Linked DNA regions of Immundisolibacter sp.. The protein of the gene in region 1 interacts with the protein of each later gene in a pairwise test. Links are inferred from orthologs where the notes say so. Each region holds a gene or a part of one and is shown in the gene's direction. Other genes may lie near its edges.

The links. The genes of interacting proteins can lie anywhere in the genome.
Region 2: the proteins of ftsZ (region 1) and H5U26_RS02195 interact in binary tests that used the Escherichia coli proteins (3 or more experiments, as listed by UniProt). The link is inferred for Immundisolibacter sp. from one-to-one orthologs.
Region 3: the proteins of ftsZ (region 1) and zapD interact in binary tests that used the Escherichia coli proteins (3 or more experiments, as listed by UniProt). The link is inferred for Immundisolibacter sp. from one-to-one orthologs.

The regions. Positions count from the first base shown.
Region 1 is NZ_JACIZD010000001.1:194,436-199,342, forward strand. The notes cover bases 1,426-4,244. They hold ftsZ (cell division protein FtsZ), read left to right. Parts: upstream 1,426-2,165; coding sequence 2,166-3,323; downstream 3,324-4,244. Other genes in these bases: ftsA (cell division protein FtsA), read left to right, coding at 1,426-2,049; lpxC (UDP-3-O-acyl-N-acetylglucosamine deacetylase), read left to right, coding at 3,416-4,244. In the rest of the region: H5U26_RS00920 (cell division protein FtsQ/DivIB), read left to right, coding at 1-817; more of ftsA, read left to right, coding at 814-1,425; more of lpxC, read left to right, coding at 4,245-4,327; H5U26_RS00940 (DsbA family protein), read right to left, coding at 4,371-4,907. UniProt on the Escherichia coli protein: Essential cell division protein that forms a contractile ring structure (Z ring) at the future cell division site. The regulation of the ring assembly controls the timing and the location of cell division.
Region 2 is NZ_JACIZD010000001.1:454,913-459,813, forward strand. What follows is about bases 605-3,417. They hold H5U26_RS02195 (rod shape-determining protein), read left to right. Parts: upstream 605-1,395; coding sequence 1,396-2,439; downstream 2,440-3,417. Other genes in these bases: gatA (Asp-tRNA(Asn)/Glu-tRNA(Gln) amidotransferase subunit GatA), read right to left, coding at 605-969; gatC (Asp-tRNA(Asn)/Glu-tRNA(Gln) amidotransferase subunit GatC), read right to left, coding at 1,002-1,289; mreC (rod shape-determining protein MreC), read left to right, coding at 2,485-3,363; mreD (rod shape-determining protein MreD), read left to right, coding at 3,390-3,417. Also shown: more of gatA, read right to left, coding at 1-604; more of mreD, read left to right, coding at 3,418-3,845; mrdA (penicillin-binding protein 2), read left to right, coding at 3,850-4,901. UniProt on the Escherichia coli protein: Forms membrane-associated dynamic filaments that are essential for cell shape determination. Acts by regulating cell wall synthesis and cell elongation, and thus cell shape.
Region 3 is NZ_JACIZD010000002.1:48,199-53,070, forward strand. Bases 605-3,388 are described here. They hold zapD (cell division protein ZapD), read left to right. Parts: upstream 605-1,501; coding sequence 1,502-2,275; downstream 2,276-3,388. Other genes in these bases: H5U26_RS04125 (A24 family peptidase), read left to right, coding at 605-864; coaE (dephospho-CoA kinase), read left to right, coding at 864-1,466; H5U26_RS04140 (DNA gyrase inhibitor YacG), read left to right, coding at 2,272-2,466; H5U26_RS04145 (hypothetical protein), read right to left, coding at 2,403-3,173; waaA (lipid IV(A) 3-deoxy-D-manno-octulosonic acid transferase), read left to right, coding at 3,168-3,388. Also shown: H5U26_RS04120 (type II secretion system F family protein), read left to right, coding at 1-13; more of H5U26_RS04125, read left to right, coding at 22-604; more of waaA, read left to right, coding at 3,389-4,436; H5U26_RS04155 (TolC family outer membrane protein), read right to left, coding at 4,437-4,872. UniProt on the Escherichia coli protein: Cell division factor that enhances FtsZ-ring assembly. Directly interacts with FtsZ and promotes bundling of FtsZ protofilaments, with a reduction in FtsZ GTPase activity.

The DNA.
Region 1 (4,907 bases):
TCAGGGCGCCCGGCCGCAGCGGCGCGGCGCCCGCCTGCGCCCGCCAACGCTGCGCGAACAGGCGACGGTGTGGCTGGCAACCGCGCGCCAGATCGGGCACTGGGCGTGGCGGTTGGGTCTTGCCGCATTGCTGCTGGCGGCCATGGTCGGCGGCGCCCGGGGCCTGGCGTGGATCACCGACCCGGCGCGCTTTCCGCTGACCACGGTGGAGATCACCGGCGACCTGGATCACGTCGACCGGGCGGCGCTGCAAGGGCGTCTGCTGCCGGCCGCCGCGGGCGGCTTCTTCAGCGTGGACGTGGCGGCCGTGGCCGAGGCCGCGCGGCACGAGCCGTGGGTCAAGCGCGCCCTGGTGCGCCGCGTGTGGCCGGACAAACTGGTGGTGCAGATCGTCGGCCACCGGGCCATCGCCCGCTGGGGCGACGGCGGCCTGCTCAGCGACAGCGGCGAGGTGTTTGCGGTCGCCGGACCGCTGCCGGAGGCCTTGCCCCTGCTCAGCGGCCCCGCCGGTGCGCGGCCGCAGCGGGTGTTTGCCGACTACCAGCGCTTCAGCCGCCTGCTGGAGGGCCTGCCACCGGTGCGCGAGGTGCGTCAGGAGGCCCGTGGCGCCTGGCACATCGGGCTTGCCAACGGCATGACCATCACCGCCGGCCGCAAGGACGTGGCCGGCCGCCTGAAGCGCTTCGCGGCCGTCTACCGCAGCCGCCTGGCGGGCGTTGCGCCGCCGCTCGAAAGCGTGGACTTGCGCTACAGCGACGGCTTTGCGGTGCGCTTCAAACCGCCTTCCGAACCCGACCGCAAGGTCATGGATTTATGAGCAAGAAACAGGACAAGCGGCTGATTGCCGGCATGGACATCGGCACCTCCAAGATCGTCACCCTGGTCGGCGAGGTGACGCCCGAGGGCGAGCTTGAAATCATCGGCCTTGGCACGCACCCCTCGCGCGGGCTCAAGAAAGGCGTGGTGGTGAACATCGAATCGACGGTCGCTTCCATGCAGCGGGCGGTCGAGGAAGCCGAGCTGATGGCCGGCTGCCAGATTCATTCGGTCTATGCCGGCATCGCCGGCAGCCACATCCGCAGCATCAACTCGAACGGCATCGTTGCCATCCGCGACCGCGAAGTCACGCAGGCCGACGTCGACCGGGTGCTGGACGCCGCCAAGGCGGTGGCCATCCCGATGGACCAGCGCATCGTGCACGTGCTGCCGCAGGAGTTCGTGATCGACGAGCAGGAGGGCATCCGCCAGCCGGTGGGCATGTCCGGCGTGCGCCTGGAGGCGCGCGTGCACATCGTCACCGCCGCCGTCAGCGCCATGCAGAACATCGTCAAGTGCGTGCGCCGCTGCGGCCTGGAAGTGGACGAGCTGGTGCTCGAGCAGGTCGCCTCCAGCCATTCGGTGCTCACCGACGACGAGATGGAACTGGGCGTGTGCCTGGTCGACATCGGCGGCGGCACCACCGACATCGCGGTGTTCATCGGCGGCTCGATCGCACACACGGCGGTGATCCCGATCGCCGGCGATCAGGTCACCAACGACATCGCCGTGGCGCTGCGCACGCCGACCCAGTTCGCCGAGGAAATCAAGGTCAAGTACGCCTGCGCGCTGCGCCAGCTGGCCGGCGCCGACGACACCATCGAGGTGCCCAGCGTCGGCGACCGGGCGCCGCGGCGCCTGTCCCGGCAAACGCTGGCCGAGGTGGTCGAGCCGCGCTACGAGGAGCTGCTGCGCCTGGTGCAGGCCGAGCTGCGGCGCAGCGGCTTTCAGGATCTGATCGCCGCCGGCGTGGTGCTGACCGGCGGCAGTTCCAAGATGGAAGGCGTGGTCGACCTGGCAGAGGAAATCTTTCACACGCCGGTGCGGCTGGGTCTGCCGCACCGGGTCAGCGGGCTGGTGGACGTGGTGCGCAACCCGATCCACGCCACCGGCGTCGGACTGCTGCTGTACGCGCTCGAACAGCGCGCCACGCAGGAGCCGTCGCGGCGCAGCTTGAGCAGTTTCAACGGCATTTGGGCGAAGGTCAAAACCTGGTTTCAGGGGGGCGTATGACGATTCTGGGCGACAGAGGCAAGGGCAAAGGCAGGGGCGAGGCACGCGACACGATTCTTGGCCGGGGACCGGGCGGTTCTCGCGGTAAGCTACTGGACACCGGGGGCAGCACGAACATGTTTGAACTTATGGAACCAACCGAACAGAACGCCGTCATCAAGGTCATCGGCGTCGGTGGCGGCGGCGGCAACGCCATCGAACACATGCTGGCGCAGCAGATCGATGGCGTGGATTTCATCGTCGCCAACACCGACGCGCAGGTGCTGGGGCGCACGTCTGCACGGACCGTGCTGCAGCTGGGCACCGGCCTGACCAAGGGCCTTGGCGCCGGCGCCAACCCGGCTATCGGCGCGCAGGCGGCGATGGAAGACAAGGAACGCATCGCCGACGCGCTCGACGGCGCCGACATGGTGTTCATCACCGCCGGCATGGGTGGCGGCACCGGCACCGGCGCGGCGCCGATCATCGCGCAGATCGCGCGTGAGCTGGGCATCCTGACGGTGGCGGTGGTGACCAAACCGTTCGGCTTCGAGGGCCGCAAGCGCCTCGACATCGCCAACGAGGGCATCGCGGCGCTGGGCAAGCACGTCGACTCGCTGATCATCATCCCGAACGACAAGCTGATCACCGAACTGGACCGCAACTTCCGCCTGACCGAGGCCTTCAAGGCCGCCAATCAGGTGCTGCAGGGCGCCGTGCAGGGCATTGCCGAGCTGATCACCCGGCCGGGCCTGATCAACGTCGACTTCGCCGACGTGCGCACCGTGATGTCCGAGATGGGCATGGCCATGATGGGCTCGTCCAGCGCCAGCGGCGATGGCCGGGCGCGCATCGCCGCCGAAGCGGCCATCAGCAGTCCGCTGCTGGAGGACATCAACCTGTCCGGTGCGCGCGGCATCCTGGTCAACATCACCGCCGGCCTGGACATGTCGATCGGCGAGTTCGAGGAAGTCGGCAACGTGGTGCGGGAACTGGCCTCGGCCGACGCCTGCGTGGTGATCGGCACCGTGATCGATCCGGACCTGAACGACGAGATGCGCGTCACGGTGGTCGCCACCGGCCTTGATCGCAAGCCCGCGCGCACCACCCAGGAGCGCCCGGTGGAGCGCCCGATGGAGGTGGTGCGTGCCGCCACCGGCACCGACCCGTACAAGCGCTACGAACAGCCGACCGTGATTCGCCAGGAACGCAAGCGCGATCCGGTGCAGGCGTTTCGCGACAGCGACATGGAGTATCTGGAAATCCCGGCCTTCCTGCGCCGACAGGCCGACTGACCGTGCAGCCGGGCGGTCGGCCAGCAATGTAGACTGTGTTACCGGCGCGTGACAGGCGCCGGTGTCACCCCATTCCCAGGACCGGCGACGACGTGATCAGGCAACGCACCCTCAAGAACAGCATCCGCGCCACCGGCGTTGGCCTGCATACCGGGGCGAGGGTTCAACTGGCCCTGCATCCGGCGCCGGTCGATAGCGGCATTCGTTTCCGGCGTGTCGATCTGAATCCGCCGGTCATCATTCCGGCGCGCGCCGACACAGTCGGCGACACCCGCCTGTCGACCACGCTGGAATCCGGCGGGGCGCGGGTTGGCACCGTCGAGCACCTGCTGTCGGCCTTGGCGGGGCTGGGTATCGATAACGCCCTGATCGATGTCGATGCTCCGGAAGTGCCGATCATGGATGGCTCGGCCGGACCGTTCGTGTTCCTGATCCAGTCGGCGGGCATCTGCGAGCAGGACGCCCCGAAATCCTTCCTGCGGGTGCTGCGATCCATCGAGGCACTCGACGCTGACCGCTGGGTGCGTCTGGACCCCTACGAGGGTTTTCGGGTCAGCTTCGAGATCGAGTTCAGCCATCCGGCCTTCGACGCCAAGCCGGCGCAGGCCCTGGTCGATTTTTCGTCGACGGCTTTTCTGCGCGAGATCAGCCGCGCCCGCACCTTCGGTTTCATGCATGAGATCGAGTCCCTGCGCGCACAGGGACTGGTGCAGGGCGGCAGCATGAAGAACGCCGTGGTGGTCGACGGGACGCGTATCCTGAACGAGGACGGGCTGCGGTATCGGGACGAATTCGTCAAGCACAAGGTGCTGGACGCGATCGGCGACCTGTACCTGCTCGGCTGCAGCCTGATCGGTGCCTTCTCCGGCTTCAAATCGGGTCATGCGCTCAACAACCGGCTGCTGCGCCGCCTGCTGGCCGACGCCGGCAACTATGAAATCGTTACCTTCAACTGCGCGCAGGAGTTACCGATTTCCTACATCGAGGCCGCGGCCGCCGCCTGAACTGATGCGGGCGCGGGTTCAGGCGGCCCACAGGCCCGCTGGCCTAGAACCGCCCGGTCTGCCGGGCGCGGGCCAGGTCGGCGTACCAGGCATCCAGCCGTTCGGCGGTGATGCGATACCCGAAGGTCGACCACGGCTCGCCGTGCAGTTGGGCTCGTCCATCGGCGATCAGGATCGGCACCCGCACCACCCCGTAGGCCTTGGCAAGTCCAAGGTCCATGCCGATTTCGATGTCCCGCTGGGAATCCTCGAAATCGCGCAGCCAGGCATTCACGTCCAGACCCACGTCGCGCGCACAGCGGGTCAGCACATCCGGATCGGCGACGTTGTCGCAGTCGCTCAGGTGGGCCTGCTGCGCCCGATCGAAATAATCCCAGTGACCCTGCGGGCCAGCCTGTTTTTCGGCTGCCTTGCAGCCACGTTGCGCCGGCATCGAGTACGGGTAATCGAAATCGCGGCTCATCATCAGCTCCGGCCGGATGCGGTGCTCGTGCTCGACCCGCACCGCGTCGCCCCAGTGCTGGAGCACGATTTCGTGCTTGGCCGCCTTCGGATCCGGAAACAAACGCGTGAACAAGGT
Region 2 (4,901 bases), 260 kb from region 1 along the record:
GCCGTCATAGCGGGCCAGGTTCGACGAGGCCTCGGCCGGCGCGACGACGTAATAGGCCGGCACCGACAGCGCCGTGTGCGGCAGCGCGATGTCCACCAGCTGGGCGCCCAGGCGCTCCAGTTCCGCCAGAGCCGCGCGCACGGCATCGCCGACGGCGGTATCCAGGCCGGCATTGAAATATTCCGCCGGCAGGCCGATGCGCAGGCCGCTCAAGGGCGCCTCCAGCGCGGCCGCGTAATCCGGCACCGGGCGGTCGATGCAGGTCGAGTCGCGCTCGTCGAAACCGGCCATGACCTGCAGCAGCAGCGCCAGGTCGGCCGCCGAGCGGGCCATCGGCCCGGCCTGGTCCAGCGACGAGGCAAACGCCACCATGCCGTAGCGCGACACCCGGCCGTAGGTGGGCTTCAGGCCGCAGATGCCGGTCAGGGCTGCCGGCTGGCGGATCGAACCGCCGGTATCCGTGCCCGTCGCCGCGCTGCATAGGCCGGCCGCCACCGCCGCCGCCGAACCGCCGCTGCTGCCGCCCGGCACGCGATCCAGATCCCAGGGGTTGCGCACCGGGCCGTAGAACGAGGTCTCGTTCGACGAGCCCATCGCGAACTCGTCCATGTTGGTCTTGCCCAGCATCACCGCGCCGGCGGCGGCCAGGCGCTGGACCACGGTGGCGTCGTAGGGCGCGATGAAGTTGTCCAGCATCCGCGACGCGCAGCTGGTGCGCACACCGTCGGTGCAGAAGATGTCCTTGTGGGCGATCGGGATGCCGGCCAGCGGACCGGCATCGCCGCCGGCCAGCGCCGCGTCGGCGGCCGCCGCAGCCGCGGTGGCCGCCTCGGCCGTGACGGTGATGAAGGCGTTCAGTGCAGCGTTTCGAGCGCCGATGCGGGCCAGGTAGGCGGCCGTCAGTTCGGTGGCCGAATAATCGCCCCGGCGCAGCGCGGCGGCCTGTTCGGTCAGGGTCTGGTCGAGCATGGGTCAGGCTTGCCGTGGGGTGTAAACTGCGCTCATTCGATGACCTTTGGCACCAGATACAGGCCGTCCTGCACCGCCGGTGCGATGGCCTGGAAGCGGCGCCGCTGGTCGGTTTCGGCGACGGTATCGGCGCGCAGGCGCTGGCTGGCGTCGATCGGATGGGCCAGGGGGGGCACCTGCGCGGTGTCGGCACCGTCCAGCTGGGTCACCAGTTCCAGAATGGTGCTCAGTTCGGCCGCATAGGTCGTCAGCTGCCCGGCCGACACCTCGATGCGGGCCAGATGCGCCACCTTGCGCACCTCGTCGCTGCTTATCGACACCCTGTTCCTCGCCGCTGGTTGTTAACGCCGGGCGCCGTTGCTAGATTGCGGCGCCACGGCAGTTTTGTTGCCGTTCCAATATCTTAGAGGCCGGTCGGACCCACTGATGTTCAAAAAACTGTTCGGGCTTTTTTCGAGTGATCTTGCCATCGACCTTGGCACCGCCAACACGCTGGTGTCGGTACGCGGGCGAGGCATCGTGCTGCAGGAGCCTTCCGTGGTGGCCATCCGCCACGGCGCCAGCACCAACGGCCGCAAGGTGATCCAGGCGGTGGGCATCGAGGCCAAGCGCATGCTCGGTCGCACGCCCGGCAACATCACCGCCATCCGGCCGCTCAAGGACGGCGTGATCGCGGATTTCTACGTCACCGAGAAGATGCTGCAGCACTTCATCCGCAAGGTGCACGAACGTGGTTTCTTCCGCCCCAGTCCACGCGTGGTGGTGGGCGTGCCCTGCGGCTCGACGCAGGTGGAAAGGCGCGCCATTCGTGAATCCGCGCTCGGCGCCGGGGCCCGCGAAGTATATCTGATCGAGGAACCCATGGCCGCCGCCATCGGCGCCGGGCTGCCGGTCAGCGAGGCCACCGGCTCGATGATCATCGACATCGGCGGCGGCACCACCGAGATTGCGGTCATCTCGCTCAACGGTCTGGTGTACTCGGAGTCGGTGCGCATCGGCGGCGACAAGTTCGACGACTCCATCATCAACTACGTGCGCCGCAACTACGGCACGCTGATCGGCGAGTCCACGGCCGAGACCATCAAGCATCAGATCGGTTCGGCCTATCCGGGCAACGAGGTGCTGGAAATCCAGGTCAACGGCCGCAACCTGGCCGAGGGCGTGCCGCGCAGCTTCACGCTCAACAGCAACGAGGTGCTCGAGGCGCTGCAGGACCCCCTGCACGGCATCATCGCCGGCCTGCGCAAGGCGCTCGAACAGATCCCGCCGGAACTTTCCGCCGACGTGGCCGAGCGCGGCATGGTGCTGACCGGCGGCGGCGCGCTGCTGCGCGGCATCGACAGGCTGTTCTCGGAGGAAACCGGCCTGCCGGTGGTGGTGGCCGACGAGCCGATGCTGTGCGTGGCCAAGGGCGGCGAGATGGCGCTCGATTTCATCGACCAGGTCACCGACATCTTCGACGAGGAGTGAGTTCCCGCGCGGCCGATCCGGTCGCGCGGTATCGCCGCATGTCCCATGCCTAGCCTGTTCCGGCGCCGCCCGTCGCTGGCGCTCCGCCTGCTGCTGGCAACGCTGGCGGCAGTGGTGCTGCTGTTTCTGGACCAGCGCGGTCCGCGCCTGGTGCCGCTGCGCAGCACCTTGCTGACCGTGCTGCACCCGGTGCAGCAGGCCATCGATCTGCCGTTTCGGGCCTGGGCCTGGGGCACCGACAACTTGCGCGAACGCGCCGTCCTGCGCGCGCAGACCGCTGCCCTGCGCGAGCAGAACCTGCGCCTGCATCTGCAGGTGCAGACGCTGGACGCCCTGCAGGCCGAAAACCGCCGCCTGCGTGCCTTGCTCGATTCGCTGGCGCACACGCAGCAGCCGCTGCGGGCGCTGATCGCCGGCACGGTCAAGGTCGGCCTGGACCCCTACATCGGGCAGATCCAGATCGACAAGGGCTCCCTGCAGGGCGTGTTCGTCGGCCAGCCGGTGCTCGATGCCGACGGCGTGGTCGGCCAGGTGCAGCACGTGGCGGCGCAGACCAGTCAGGTGCTGCTGATTACCGACAGCCGGCACGCCATACCGGTCAAGTGCGTCCGCAGCGGGGTACGCGCCATCGCCGTGGGCCGCGGGCCGATCGGTGCGCTCGACCTGCCCTACCTGCCCAACCACGTCGATATGGAAGTGGGCGACGCGCTGGTCACGTCCGGGCTGGACGATGTGTTCCCGCCGGACCTGCCGGTGGCCACGGTCAGCAGCGTGAACCGCATCGGCGAGGGCGAGTTCGCCGAGGTGCAGGCCACGCCGCGCGGTCGCGTGGACCGCATCCAGGAGGTATTGCTGGTATGGCCGGCGGCGCAGACTGCGCCCGCCGATCCCGGCGCCGCGACGGCCCCGGCGTCAGTCCCGTGAGCGCCGCGCCCGTCCCGCCCCGGAGCATGGCCATCGCCGCCAGCCTGCTGGCGGCAGGATTGCTGTTGTCGGCGCCGCTGCCGGCCTGGGCGGTGGCCTGGCAGCCGCCCTGGCTGACCCTGGTGCTGGCCTATTGGTGCCTGGCCCAGCCGGACCGGGTGGGGATAACCGCCGGCTTCACGCTGGGCCTGTTGCAGGACGCGCTCACCGGCGCGCCGCTGGGCCAGCATGCGCTGGCGCTGGCCGTGGTGGCGGCCGCCGTGTTGGCCGAACATCAGCGTCTGCGCGTGTTGCCGTTGTGGCAGCAGGCGCTGCTGCTGGTGCCGCTGCTGTTGGTACAGCAACTCATCGTGGCGCTGGTGACCGGCAGCAGCGGGCGGCCGGTGTCGGCCGGCATGCTGCTGCCGGCCTTCAGCGGCGCCCTGGTGTGGCCGTGGCTGTTCCTGACCCTGCGCGACCTGCGCCGCCGCGCCAGTCGCTGAGCCCATGGTGCGCCGCCAGCAGACCATCAAGGACCCGGCAGCGGAACTGCGCCTGTTCCGGCGCCGCGCGGCGCTGCTGCTGGTCTTGATGGCACTGGCCGGCGGCGGTCTGCTGGTACGCCTGGGCTTCCTGCAGGTGGTGCAGCACGACCGCTACGCCACCGCTTCCCGTAACAACAGCATCCGCGCCGAGGTGATCGCGCCGGCGCGCGGCGTCATCACGGACCGCAACGGCACGCTGCTGGCCGAGAATGTGTCCAGTTACAGCCTGTACCTGACGCCCGAGAGCGTGCCGGACACGGCCGCCACACTGGCCGGACTCGGGCGCCTGATCGACCTGCGTCCTGCCGACCTGGAGCGCTTCGCCAGCCTGCGCCGCACCCGCCCGCGCTTCGAGGCGCTGGTGCTGCGTCGCAACCTGGACGACACCGAGGCGGCGCGCTTTGCCGCCCACCGTCATCAGTTTCCCGGCGTGGAGCTGCGCGGCGACCTGTCGCGCCATTACCCGCTCGGCTCGCTGACCGCGCACGTGGTCGGTTACGTCGGCCGCGTCAGCGAAGCGGAACTGGCGCAGGCCAGCGCCGAGCAGCGCGCCACCGACAGCATCGGCAAGACCGGCGTCGAGAACTTCTACGACGCGCTGCTGCAGGGCCGGGTCGGTTATCAGCAGGTGGAAGTGGATGCCCATGGGCGGCGGCTGCAGGTGCTCGATCGCACCCGGGCGCAGCCGGGCACGCCGCTGCGCCTCGAACTGGACATCGACCTGCAACGGGCGGCGCAGGCCGCGCTGGCGCAGCGCCCGGGTGCCGTGGTGGCCATCGACCCGAGCAGCGGCCATGTGCTGGCCATGGTCAGCGAGCCGGCCTTCGATCCGAACCTGTTCGTCGGCGGCATCGGCAACGCGGATTACCGCGGCCTGATGGACAATCCGGAGCGACCGCTGACCGACCGGGCCCTGCGTGGGCTGTACCCACCGGGCTCGACCATCAAGCCGTTGATGGGCCTGGCCGGATTGGTCAGCGGCGTGGTGACGCCCGACAGTCACGTCTGGTGCCC
Region 3 (4,872 bases), on another replicon or contig:
CTCCGTTTTCTGAGCCGGCCGATGGTCGGTGCGCTGCTGGGGAGTCCGGCACTGTTTGTCGGTGTTTGTCTGCTGCTCGGTTTGCTGCTTGGCAGTTTCCTGAACGTGGTCGTGCATCGCCTGCCGGTGATGCTGCAGCGACAGTGGCAGGTCGATTGCGGCGGCATGGCCGCAACCGACCGCTATGACCTGCTCGCGCCGGCGTCGCACTGCCCACACTGCAAGACACCGATTGCCTGGCGCCACAACATCCCCCTGCTGGGCTGGCTGTGGCTGCGCGGCCGCTGCGCCGCCTGCAAGGCACCGATATCTGTCCGTTATCCGCTGCTGGAACTGACCGCCGGTGTGCTGTCTGCCGCGGTGGCCGTGCGCTTTGGACCCGGCATCACCGCCGTGGCGGCAATCGGCCTGACCCTGACGCTGCTGGCACTCACCCTGATCGATATCGACCACATGCTGCTGCCGGATGCGATCACGCTGCCGGGCATCTGGGCCGGCTTGCTGGTGAACCTGGACGGCACCTTCACGGACCTGCGCTCGGCGGTCATCGGCGCGGTGGCCGGCTATCTTGTCCTGTGGCTGGTGTATCACCTGTTCAAGTGGCTGACCGGCAAGGAAGGCATGGGTTACGGCGACTTCAAGCTGCTGGCGCTGCTGGGCGCCTGGCTCGGCTGGCAGGCATTGCCGGCGTGCATCCTGCTCGCCTCGCTGGTCGGAACCGTCTACGGCCTTGGTGCCATCCTGCGCCACGGTCAGAACCGCCAACAGCCGTTTCCGTTTGGGCCATTTCTGGCCGTCGCCGGCTGGATCAACCTGATGTGGGGCGAAGCGCTGCGCGCGGCGTACTGGCAGGCGGCGCTGTGATGTTGGTGGTTGGTCTGACCGGCGGCATCGCGGCGGGCAAGTCCACGGCTACGGCGTTTTTCCAGGAACGTGGCGTGCCGGTCATCGACGCCGACGAGGTGGCGCGCGATGTCGTGGCCCCCGGCACGCCCGGACTGGCCGCCGTGGCCGCCGCCTTCGGTTCGCAGATACTGCAGGCCGACGGCACGCTGGACCGCCGACGACTGCGAGAGGTGGTGTTTGCCGACCCGGCCGAGCGCCGCCGCCTGGAAGCCATCCTGCATCCGCTGATCCAGGCCGAGATTCGCGCCCGCCTGCAACAGGTCCGCGGCCCTTATTGCATTCTTGCCGTGCCGCTGCTGATCGAATCGGCCGCCCTGCGCGCACTGGTACACCGCGTCCTGGTGATCGACGTGCCCGAGGAAGTGCAGCTTGCACGCCTGATGCAGCGCGACCGGATGAGCGCCGAGCAGTGCCGGGCGATGCTGGCCGCGCAGACATCCCGCGCGCGCAGACTTGAAGCTGCGGATGACGTGGTCGACAATGCCACCGACATCGTTGCCCTTACGCATCAACTGGAAAGCGTGCATGCGCGCTATCTCGAACTGGCCGGGCAAAGCTAGCATCCACGCGCCCCGACGGGCACCCTTGGCGGGTTATGAATCCACCCGATTTCGTCGCCTACGAGCAACCGCTGAACGAGCGCATGCGCATGTTGCTGCGGATCGAGTTCGTGCTGCGCAACCTGCACGACAGCCTGGGCGGCGATCAGGTGTGGCACCACCGGGCCGCCGTGCTGCATCTGCTGGATCTGGCCGACCTGCTCACGCGCAGTGACCTGCGCGCCGAAGTCGTCAAGGAACTGGAGCGCCTGGCCGGCATCCTGACCGCCATGCAAAGCGCGCCGGACGTCGATCGCGGACGCCTGCAGGAGGTACTGGAACAGCTCGACAGCGAGATCGACCGCCTGCACGGCCTGCGCCTGCCGTTTGCCCAGGCGCTGCTGGAAAGCGACATGATCGGGCAGCTGCGCAAGCGTCACAACCTGGCCCTGGGCAACTGCGATTTCGACCAACCCGCCTACCGGCACTGGCTGGCACGGCCGGTCGCCAAACGCCAGCAGGACATCGCCGCCTGGAGCGATCCGTTCACCAGCCTCGGCAGCGCTACCCGTCTGATCCTGGAGTTGATACGCCAGTCTGCCGCCGCCGCCGCCGAATCGGCGCAGTTGGGCTTCTACCAGCGCTCGCTGGACACCAACCTGCCGCATCAGCTGTTGCGGATCCTGCTGCCCCTGGGCAGCCAGTACTACCCGGAGATAAGTGCCGGCCGGCACCGTTTCTCGATCCGCTTCGTGCGCTATGCCGAGTGCGGCAAGCCGCAGCCGGCGGACGAGGACGTGCCGTTTCGCCTCATGTGCTGCAGCCTGTGAAGCAACCCTTGACTCTACCCTGCCCGACTTGCAAGAAGCCAACCGTCTGGTCGGTCCAGAACCCGTATCGACCGTTTTGCAGCGAGCGCTGCAAGATGGCGGACCTGGGCAGCTGGCTCAGTGGCGACTACCGCCTGCCGGACACTGCCCCGGAGCCCGACCAGCCGCCAATCGCCGACGATGACGATTGAGCACCGGCCCGCCGCCACTGGCGCCAGGCCAGGCGGGAGAAGACTTCGGACCTGAGCGATCCGAAGCCCGCCTCCCGCCGATAGGCATCGAGAAACCCGCCAAATGCCTGCCGCTCGCGCAGCGCCTGCAGCAGCGGGTCGCGCAGCATCGGACGCAGATTCCGCCCCCGGCGAAGCGTCCCCAACGGTCGCCGGCACACGTACAGATCGGCGATATCGATCAGACCGAAAGCGTCGCCCGGCAGGCACACGATGTTGCCGCTGTGCAGCGAACGAAAGTAGATGCCCTGCCGGTGCAGATGCGCCATGAAAACGGCCAGCCGCGACCAGTCGACCGGCTCGCCGCGGGCAAGCCGCTCGCGCAGCACGTCCCCTGCCAGCGGGCGATAGGCCACTACGTGCCGGGCCGCCGGCGCGCATTGAAAAAACGCCCGCACCTGCACGGTCGGAATGCCGGCCCCCGCGAGGTGAGCGGCATTGCGCACAAAGCGCTGCGCATAGGGTCGCCAGGCCGCCGACGACACGCGGCGCTTGCGGCGAAAAAGCTTCAGAATGGTTCCGCACGGCAGCTGCGCCACCTTTATCCCGAAGCCGTCGCGTTCGAGCACGTTGGCCGCATCCAGCAAGCGCTGCAGGCGTGCGCCGGAAAGCGACCGCGGCCGGTCGCCTGATCGTTTACGCCCAATCCCCGAATCCCCGCCGTGCATCGTCGACTCTATTCCTGTTTGCTCACTGCCAGCCTGCCGCTGGCCTTCGGGCGCCTGCTGTGGCGCAGCCGGCACACGCCCGCCTACCGCCGGCGCTGGGCGGAGCGACTCGGCTTCGCTGCCGCCGCTGCACCCGGCGGCGTGTGGCTGCACGCGGTGTCGGTGGGCGAAGTCAACGCGGCCCTGCCGTTGATCATCGCCCTGCAGAAGGCACGTCCCGAGCTGCCGCTGCTGGTCACCACCACCACCCCGACCGGTTCGGCTCACCTGCGCAGTCGAGTCGGCGACAGCGTGGCGCATTGCTACCTGCCCTACGACCTGCCGGGCGCCGTGCGGCGCTTCCTTGGTCGCCAGAGCCCGCGCCTTGGCATCATCCTGGAAACCGAACTGTGGCCGAACCTGTACGCCACCGCGCAGGCACTGCAAATCCCCTTGCTGCTGGCCAACGGCCGCCTGTCACCCCGGTCGGCCCGTGGTTACGGGCGCTGGCCACAGCTGACCCGGCAAACGCTGGAGCGGCTCGCCGCAGTCGGCGCCCAGACCGCGCCAGACGGCGAACGCCTGCTCGCACTGGGCCTGCCGCCCGGGCGCCTGACCGTCACCGGCAACCTGAAGTTCGATGCTGCCGCGCCGAATCCTGCAGCCGGTCTGGCCCTGCGCCAACGTCTGGGCGAAGGGCGGCCAGTCTGGCTGGCCGCCAGCACCCATGCCGGCGAGGAGCAGGCCGCGCTGGCCGCGCACCGCCGGCTGCGCGCCCAGCATCCAGAGGCGGTGCTGATTCTGGCGCCGCGGCATCCGCAGCGCTTTGCCGAAGTGGCGCGCCTGTGCCGGGAACAGGGCTGGGCCACGGCGCTGCGCAGCGCCGACGACGGCCATCCCTGCGCGGTGTACCTGGCCGACAGCCTGGGTGAACTGCCATCGTTGATGGCGGCCGCGGACATCGTGTTCGTGGGCGGCAGCCTAGGCACCAGCCCGACCGCCCGCGGCGGTCACAACCTGATCGAACCGGCGCAGCTGGGCAAGCCCTCGCTGTTCGGCCCGCACATGAACAACTTTGCCGAACTGCGTGAGCTGGTGCTGGCGGCCGCAGCCGGTCAACAGGTGGCAAACGACGCAGCCCTGGCCGCCCAGATCATGGCCCTGCTGGCCGACCCGGCGCGCCGGGCGGCCATGGGTCAGGCCGCGCAGGCGCTGGTCGCCCAGCACCGCGGCGCCACCGCGCGCACGCTGGCGCTGATCAATCCGTATCTGGAACCTGGCTGATCACGGAGTCGCCGGGACCATCGGCGCAGCTGGTGTTGCCGCCGACGCTCCCAGCCAGCCGTTGACACGCGCAAGATCGTCCTGTGCCAGCTGGCCGGACTCCTGCTCCAGGCGCAGCACATAGAGCACGTAATCGTAACGGGCGGTCGCCAGGTTACGTTTGGCCCGGTACAGCTCGCGCTCGGCGTCGAGCACATCGACGGAGGTGCGGGTACCAACCCGGTAACCGAGCTCGGTCGCCTCCAACGCACTCTGGTTCGACACCAGGGCCTGGGTAAGTGCCTTGACGCGGCTGATGGCGGCCTCAACGCCCAGGAACGCATCACGCGTGCCGCGCGAGGTGGCACGCCGCTGCTGCTCCAGGCGCTGCTGGGCTTCGCGGTATTGCTGCTGGGCCTGGCGCACCAGCGAGCTGGTGCGGCCGCCCTCGAATATC